One region of the Paenibacillus sp. FJAT-27812 genome, then DNA from elsewhere that is predicted to be linked to it. Evidence: riboswitches for the same ligand, from Rfam matches in the RefSeq annotation. Region 1 holds a riboswitch; the other holds the start of a gene.
What was found. A riboswitch is a leader RNA that binds a small molecule or an ion and turns the genes downstream of it on or off. The one in region 1 is predicted to bind thiamine pyrophosphate.
Positions count from the first base shown of each region.

Region 2: linked by a shared signal. The riboswitch ahead of thiC (phosphomethylpyrimidine synthase ThiC) and the one ahead of ADU23_RS29305 (ABC transporter ATP-binding protein) in region 1 are both predicted to bind thiamine pyrophosphate.

Region 1 is NZ_LIGH01000001.1:6,786,402-6,790,598, forward strand. Features, by position in the region: gene ADU23_RS29295 (DUF2087 domain-containing protein) at 1-552, opposite strand, end outside; gene ADU23_RS29300 (DUF1273 domain-containing protein) at 683-1,240, opposite strand; TPP riboswitch at 1,329-1,431, shown strand; gene ADU23_RS29305 (ABC transporter ATP-binding protein) at 1,520-2,287, shown strand; gene ADU23_RS29310 (ABC transporter permease) at 2,268-3,044, shown strand; gene ADU23_RS29315 (ABC transporter substrate-binding protein) at 3,041-4,075, shown strand; gene thiD (bifunctional hydroxymethylpyrimidine kinase/phosphomethylpyrimidine kinase) at 4,110-4,197, shown strand, end outside.
Region 2 is NZ_LIGH01000001.1:7,233,418-7,237,614, forward strand. Features, by position in the region: gene ADU23_RS31100 (ThiF family adenylyltransferase) at 1-429, opposite strand, end outside; gene thiC (phosphomethylpyrimidine synthase ThiC) at 422-2,185, opposite strand; gene ADU23_RS33075 (hypothetical protein) at 2,231-2,491, shown strand; TPP riboswitch at 2,522-2,626, opposite strand; gene ADU23_RS31110 (glycosyltransferase family 4 protein) at 2,701-3,858, opposite strand; gene ytvI (sporulation integral membrane protein YtvI) at 3,940-4,197, opposite strand, start outside.

The DNA of each region.
Region 1 (4,197 bases):
GTCGTTTTCTCTAAACATGTATTGATGCATAATAAATTCCCGTCGAATCGTAGCAAAATCATCATGGAAGCCTTTAATAAAAACATTTATCTCCTTCTCCGTATACTTCTGTCCCCTTGTCAGCTGCGACACGATATGCTGCAGCGCGATAAGCTTCTTCTTATGCTGAGCCGGAATATGCTTTAGCTTTCCTTCTGCCGTAAAAAAATTTCGGATAACCGAGTCCTGCAATCGCTTGCTGCTCTCCTCCATGCTCTCCAATCCCCTCTCTGTTCCCGCGTTTCGGTAAATGAGCTGCTCCGCGGCACTCGCGTTGCTCTTAATAAAATAATGGTTCAACGAAAAATAAATCGTATTTTTTTCTCTTCGCTCATTAATTAAGCTCGCTTCGCGAAGCTTAGTCGCATGATGCGTGACCGTAGCAGGCGTTACGCCTAGCTTCTCAGCCAGCTCCTGGCCATTCAGCTCGCCCTCAGCGAGCATTATCAATAGTTTGATTCTCGTCGCATCTGCCAGCGCCTTATGGTACGCGACAACTTTATCCAGCTGCATCGTTTTAAATCCTCTCTTTATAGTATATTTAACATTCGTCTAATTAGATAACTATCTAATCAGATGATAATGCAGTTCCCGTGATTTGTCAAATCACTGGGAACGCATGTATCTCCTACCGTTTCAACCATTAATGTTCGGAATACAAATTGTCATCATCCGCGATGCTTTGAATATCTTCCGAGCTGATGCTGATATATTCATAGCCTTCCGCCTGCTGCTTCTTGAGCGCCTTTTCCTTAATAAACTTTGGGCTGCCCTCGCCCGCATCCTCGTCGTAAACGAGCAGAATGCCGTCCGTCTTGCGGAAGAGCAGCTCGTCCCGCGCATTAAACTGCCATATCCCGTTATACGGCTGATTGCTGACGGAAGCGTAATAATCGACCCCTTTCAGCACCTGCTGGTAAAATTCCTTTTTATCGTCCTTCCACTTTTCTTCCGGATTTGCATACGCCGCAATAATCGAGAGTCTCAGATGCGGATAAATTTCCTTAAGCGCGATGACGACCTCGCATGCCCAGAGGTCAACGCCGTATTGTCCGGGTGTGATGACCCATTCAAGCCCATCCTCGATGAGCGGAAACAGCTTGCCTGTCAATGCTTTTTTAATATAAACGATGCCTTCATGCTTCTGGTTAAAAATATTAAGCTCATGCGCGCGATAGCCCGTAACGAGTAAATTTTTCATTTATTCAACGCCTTTTCGGATAATTATGGTTTACATCTCTCCAGTGTATGCTATAGTAGAAAAAATACAAATTGAATATGGACCTATTTTATTTCACTAGGGGAGTCTAACGGCTGAGATGGAGCGCATGCTCCGGACCCTTTGAACCTGATCTGGATCATTCCAGCGGAGGGAAGTGGAGCAGAAACAGCATTCATTCATGCGCGCAAGCCTTGTTTGTTCGTTAGACCCGCTCATTTCCCTCCGGAAATGGGTGGGTCTTTATTTGTTTACGGGGGGATGCGTATTACCGCGCTATTATCGCTTCACCATTTGACCTACTCCTATCCATCTAACAGCAAGCCTGTATTCTCCAATCTATCATTGGAGGCTCACGCCGGCGAATTCGTATCGATCATCGGGGCAAGCGGCTCAGGCAAGAGCACGCTCTTCAAGCTTATGGCCGGGCTGCTTCAGCCTGCCGAAGGAGAAATTAGGCTGCGCGGCGAGCTTGCCCCGCACCGGTTAGGCAAGGTCGCCTACATGCCGCAAAAAGATCTGCTCATCCCATGGCGGACCGTGCTCGATAATTGCTTGCTGCCGCTTGAGCTTGCGCGAGGAGACCGCGCAGCTGGCTCCGCGCAAATACGGGAGCTGCTCAGCCGCTTCGGGCTTGCTGGATATGAGCAGGCTTATCCGGATGAGCTATCGGGAGGCATGCGGCAGCGCGCCGCTTTTTTGCGGACGCTCGTGACCGGGCAAGAGCTTCTGCTCCTTGATGAGCCATTCGGCGCGCTGGATGCGATGACTAAGCGCGGCATGCACAAATGGCTGCTTGAGCTATGGGGCGACCTGCGCAAAACCGTCCTTTTTATTACGCATGATCTGGAGGAGGCTATATTGCTTAGCGACCGCATTTATTTGATGTCCGAAAGCAGCCCGCTGGGCGTGCAGGAAATCGCCGTTCAGCTGCCGCGCCCCAGACACTATGAGCTGAATTATGAAGCTGCTTTTGTGAAGCTGCGGCAAGATTTGGAGCGACGACTGCATGCGCAAACTACGTTTTAACACATGGCTGCAAAATTACGGACTTTTTATTCTGCTGCTAATGCTCCTTCTTATCGTTTGGCAATGGATCGTGCACCTTGGCTTCGTTCCCGCCTTCATTCTTCCAGCGCCAACTGCAATCGGCGGGGCATTGGTCGAGGACAGCAGCCTCCTGCTTGGCAAGCATCTTGCTGCCACGCTGCGCGAGGTCGCGCTTGGCTTCCTCTTGTCCGTCATAGGCGGGGTTGCTCTTGCAGCTGCCATGAATGCGTTCCGCACGCTCGAGAAGGCGCTGTATCCCTTCATTGTCATTAGCCAGACGATCCCGTTAATTGCTCTGTCGCCGATCTTCATTTTATGGTTCGGCTATACGATTTGGGGCAAGGTCGCCGTCGTTTTTTTGACTGCCTTCTTCCCTATCGTCGTCAGCACCTACGACGGCCTGAGCAAAGGGGATGCGGAGTATCGGGAGCTGCTGCTGACGATGGGAGCGACCCGATGGGACATTTTCCGCAAAATACAAATTCCGGCTGCCCTGCCCTCCTTCTTCTCCGGTCTTAAGCTGTCCGTCGTCTACTCCGTCGTAGGCGCTACGATAGGCGAATGGCTAGGCGGCAGCGAAGGGCTTGGCTATTACAGCCGGCGAATGTCCGGCAATTTGAACACCGATGCCATGTTTGCATCCGTATTTCTGCTATCGCTCATTGGCATTCTCTTATTTGCCAGCGCGATGCTGCTTGAGAAAATGATTTTAAAGAGAAGAGGAACGAAGAAATGATGACAAAAGCTAAAAAAAACTGGAGCGGTTTGATCACGCTTGCTGCCATGCTGCTTGTAATAAGCGGATGCGGCGGGGCTGCCACGGACAATAACGAAGCCTCCAAGGCCGATGCTTCAGCCGATGATCAGAAGATAGAGAAAATATCGATTATGCTCGACTGGTATCCAAACGCCGTTCATTCCTTCTTATACGCCGCTCAGAAGAACGGATATTTCAAGAAGCAAGGACTAGAGGTTGATATTCAGATGCCCGCCGACACAAACGATGCTTTAAAGCTGGTAGCCGCAGGCAAAATCGATTTGGCACTCAGCTACCAGCCACAAGTTCTGATGGCTCGCGGCGAGAAAATTCCTGTCAAGTCCATTGCGGCAATCGTCAGGCATCCGCTCAATCATCTGATGGTGCCTGAAGGCGGAAGCGTAAAGTCGCCTAAGGATCTGGTCGGCAAAAAAGTCGGCTACTCCTCTATCCCCCTCTACGAGGCGATGATGCGCACGATGATTAAGGAGGACGGCGGAGATCCGCAAGCTGTACAAATGATCGACGTAGGCTTCAGCTTTATTCCGGCGATCTCGACGAGCAAAGTAGATGCCATCATCGGCGGTTTCATTAATCATGAGCAATTGCTGCTTGCCAAGGAAGGTTATCCCATGACCGCGATTAACCCAGCCGATTATGGCGTGCCCGACTATTACGAGCTGGTGCTTGTTGCCAGCGACGATGGTCTAAGCAAGAAAAAGGCGCTTTTTCATAAATTCATTACAGCCATGGCAGAAGGCCAGCAATACGTTTCCGCCAATGCCGAGCAAGCGCTGTCGATCCTGTTCGAGCACGAGGATCAAACGTCGCCGCTCGACAAGGAGATCGAGACAAAAAGCTTGGACATCCTGCTGCCGCTTATGGATGCGGGAGAGCAAGCCTTCGGCTATCAGGACCCGGCTTCCTGGTCCCATGTAAGAGAATGGCTGCTTAACAATGATCTGCTGCCGCCAGACATAAAGGCTGAGGATGCTTTCTCCAATTTGTAAGACAGCGAATTGATACGATCGGGGGAACGAGTCGATGAACATCTATAAAGCGTTAACGATTGCAGGCTCAGACAGCGGGGGCGGCGCAGGCATTCAAGCCGATCTCAAAACCTTTCAAGAGC
Region 2 (4,197 bases), 450 kb from region 1:
ATCGCTGAGCAGAAGCCGAGTCGCTGCATTGTCCGTGCCATCAAGCACCAGATGTACGCCGCTCGCTAGCGCTTCGATATTAGAAACATTCACGTCAGCAACTGTCGCTTCAATGTTCACGCTGCTGTTAATACGGCGCAGCTTATTGGCTGCGGCAACCGCCTTGGGCAGGACGGCAAGCGCATCCGCTTCGTCAAACAGCATTTGGCGCTGCAAATTGCTTGGCTCGACGAAATCCCGGTCGACCAGCCTGACTTCGCCTACGCCCGCGCGAACCATATGCTGCGCAAGCGATGCGCCAAGCGCGCCGATGCCGACAATGAGCACCGACGATTCGGCCAGCTTGCGCTGACCTTCCTCGCCGATTGCCGCAAATCTCGTTTGCCTGGAATAACGGTCCGAAAAAACCGGATCAGCCGCATCAGCCATAAATCATGCTCCCTGCCGCTTTGAACGCTTCCGACTTCTCCTTCATTCCCGCTTCAATCGCATCCGTCGTTTCCATCCCGTTCTGCGCTGCATACTCCCTGATGTCTTGCGTAATGCGCATGCTGCAAAACTTAGGGCCGCACATCGAACAGAAATGCGCTGATTTTGCCGCATCTGCCGGGAGCGTCTCATCGTGGTACGCCATCGCGCGCTCGGGATCAAGCGAGAGATGGAACTGGTCGCGCCAGCGGAACTCGAAACGCGCTTTGGACAACGCGTCGTCACGCAGCTTCGCCCTCGGATGCCCCTTCGCCAAATCGGCCGCGTGGGCAGCGATTTTATACGTAATGACGCCTTCCTTCACGTCCTCCTTATTCGGAAGACCTAGATGCTCCTTCGGGGTTACGTAGCATAACATAGCGGTACCGAACCAGCCGATCATTGCAGCTCCAATTGCCGAGGTGATATGGTCATAACCCGGCGCAATATCGGTCGTAAGCGGCCCCAGCGTATAGAAAGGAGCTTCATCGCAAACCTCTAATTGCCGGTCCATATTTTCTTTGATCAAATGCATAGGCACATGGCCCGGGCCTTCGATCATAACCTGCACGTCGTGCTTCCATGCGATTTTCGTAAGCTCGCCAAGCGTATCCAGCTCGGCAAATTGCGCCGCATCGTTCGCATCGGCAATCGAGCCTGGCCGCAGTCCGTCTCCAAGCGAGAACGACACATCATAAGCCTTCATAATCTCGCAAATCTCTTCAAAATGCGTATACAGGAAGTTCTCCTTATGATGTGCCAGGCACCATGCCGCCATAATCGAGCCGCCCCGCGAGACTATACCGGTAACCCGCTTCGCCGTGAGCGGTATGTAACGCAATAGCACACCCGCATGTATCGTAAAATAATCGACACCCTGCTCCGCTTGCTCGATCAGCGTATCGCGGAACACTTCCCAGCTTAAATCCTCCGCTTTGCCGTTTACCTTCTCCAGCGCTTGATAGATCGGTACCGTTCCGACCGGAACCGGCGAATTACGGACGATCCACTCCCGTGTCGTATGAATGTTTTTGCCCGTGGACAGATCCATGATCGTGTCGGCTCCCCACCGAGTCGCCCAAGTCATCTTCTCGACTTCCTCCTCGATGGAGGACGCAACAGCGGAATTGCCGATATTCGCATTGATTTTAACGTGAAAATGACGACCGATAATCATCGGCTCGCTCTCCGGATGATTGATGTTTGTCGGGATGATCGCGCGCCCAGCCGCAATCTCGCTGCGAACAAACTCAGCGTCCATCCCCTCGCGAATCGCGATGTATTCCATCTCTGAGGTAATGATGCCCTTCCGGGCGTAATGAAGCTGCGTAACATTATGTCCCGCTTTTGCCCGCAGCGGTTGTCTAACTAAGCCAGGAAACCGCTCAGCGCCTCGCTGGTTTGCCTTATCTTCCGTCATAAAACCGTTATCCTCGGGTTTTATATCTCTCCCCTCGTAATGCTCCACATCGCCGCGCCCGTTGATCCATTCGCTGCGAAAGGAAGGCAAGCCGCGCCGCACATCCGTTTCATAGCTTTCATCGGTATAAGGACCGCTCGCGTCATAGACCCGTATCGGCTCGTTCGGCTGCTCTTCGCCATTTCTTCCCGTGCTCGCCTCAAGGGCGATTTCCCTCATCGGCACACGAATGCTCTCTTTCGAGCCTGTAACATATACTTTACGGCTGCCCGGCAGGGGCGTGGTCATAATCGCCATAACAAAAAACCTCCTAATGGAATATGTAGAATTCCGCCTGGAGGCATGCGCAAGCATATAAGAAAGTTTGAAGCACCGCTATTTCCGCGCACGTATAGTCGCTACGTGTACGGCAATCGCTGGAGCGTGGTTGAACGGTTCGCACCCTCGCTTGGCGAGATTCGGCGCAGTCCGTTCAACATCAAAAAAACCGCTCCAGCGAGGGAGCGGTCGAAGTGTGCCGTCATACGCGCAACATCAAAAGAGAGTTTCCCCCATCATGACGAAGCTTTGAAAGTTCTCCGTTTCAGCAGTCATTCCAGCTGACAACGGCAGAGCTATCACGCGCAGTTGCATAAACGCACAATCCCACTTTCCTACGCTGGCATAACCCAGATCAGGTTCAAAGGGACCAAAGCAATTCGCTTTATCTCAGCCATGACGGCGCCCCTAGTGGATTTCCTTGTTTGACTATAACGTTAAGAGAAGAAGGGTGTCAACCCTCTATTTGCTATCTCCTTGCAAAATAGGACCAGCTACATGCCGCTTTCCTTCAGCAGCTTCACCCAGCGATCCGCCGTATGGCGCCATGTAAATGTCTGCTCGACGCGCTCTCTGCTGCGCTTGCCCAGCCTTTGGCGCAGCTGTTTATCCCGCAGCAGCAGCTGCAGCTTCTCGCGCAGCTCCGATTCGACCCGGGCTTGATTAACTAGATACCCCGTCTCGCCGTTGCGAATAATTTCCTTCATTCCGCCCGCTCGCGTTGCAACGACAGGAACGCCGCATGACATCGCCTCTACATTGACAAGACCAAAGGCTTCGCGCTGCCCGGACGGAACGACCGCTACATCGGCTACGAGCATCCAGCCCGGTACTTCATTATGCGGCACGTAGGGCACAAACCGAACATGGCCCGGGCATTTGCGTCCCAGACTCTCGAGCTTGCGCGCATACGCCGTCTTGCGATGGGAGCCATAAAACGGGCTTCCGACGATGACCACAACAAGCTCTGGATGGCTTTTCGCTAGCTGCGGCACAATATTCAGCAGATGGTGTACGCCTTTCAGCGGAATGAGTCTTCCCATGAACAGCACCACTTTTTTGTCGGTCAGCCCTCTTTTTTTCCGCAGCGCTTCCCTCTTTGCAGCGCCTGCGGCAGAGTATTGCGACGGGAAACGTACCGTATCCACGCCTGGATAAATAACCCGCAGCTTAGATGCAACCTCTGGCACTTTGGATACGACGACTCGCCTAATAAACTCGCTGTTCACGATGATTTTATCTGCGGCCTGCAAGCATTGATGCAGCTTCGCAGGTGATATATGATTCGGAGAAATAAAAGTAGAGGAATGCAAATAAAGCCAGACGCGTTTGCCTGGATTCATTTGCTTCATCGTCAGCACGAATTGGGGACGGTTCTCCACATCAATGACATGGGGAGAAAACCGTTTTACCGCACGGCCAACTTCATGAATATATCGCTGCTTGCTGGCGGCTGAAAACCTCTCGCAAACAACACCTTTAAACTGTCCCAGGCGCGGCAGGCTTCTGCTTAGTTTCCCATAAATGCGCGGCTCTGCGTAAGGCATCAGCAGCGGTGCAAACTTCTCAACCACCCGCTCAACCGAGCTGCTTCCTGAGGACGGAATGGGGAACGAGCCAGGGGTAACAATCGCTACTTTGATTGGTGCCATCTCATCGGATGCCTCCTACATGATCTGCTTATTTTGCAGTATCATACGCTCCCGGAAATGGTTTTGACACGGCCCTTCTGCCTATAGCTTGAACTTCATCTGGAATAATCCGGCTCTGCGCGCCGCCATATAGATAATCACGACTAACGGTCCGATGAAAACGCCGATTACGCCAACGAGCTTGAAGCCTACGTATAAACTGACGAGCGCTGACAATGACCCGATACCGACGGAGTCGCCGAGGATTTTTGGCTCCACAATGCGGCGGAACACGGTAATAACGAGGAACAGCACGATAAGCCCGATGCCCACATACATGTTGCCCGTAAGCAGTAAATA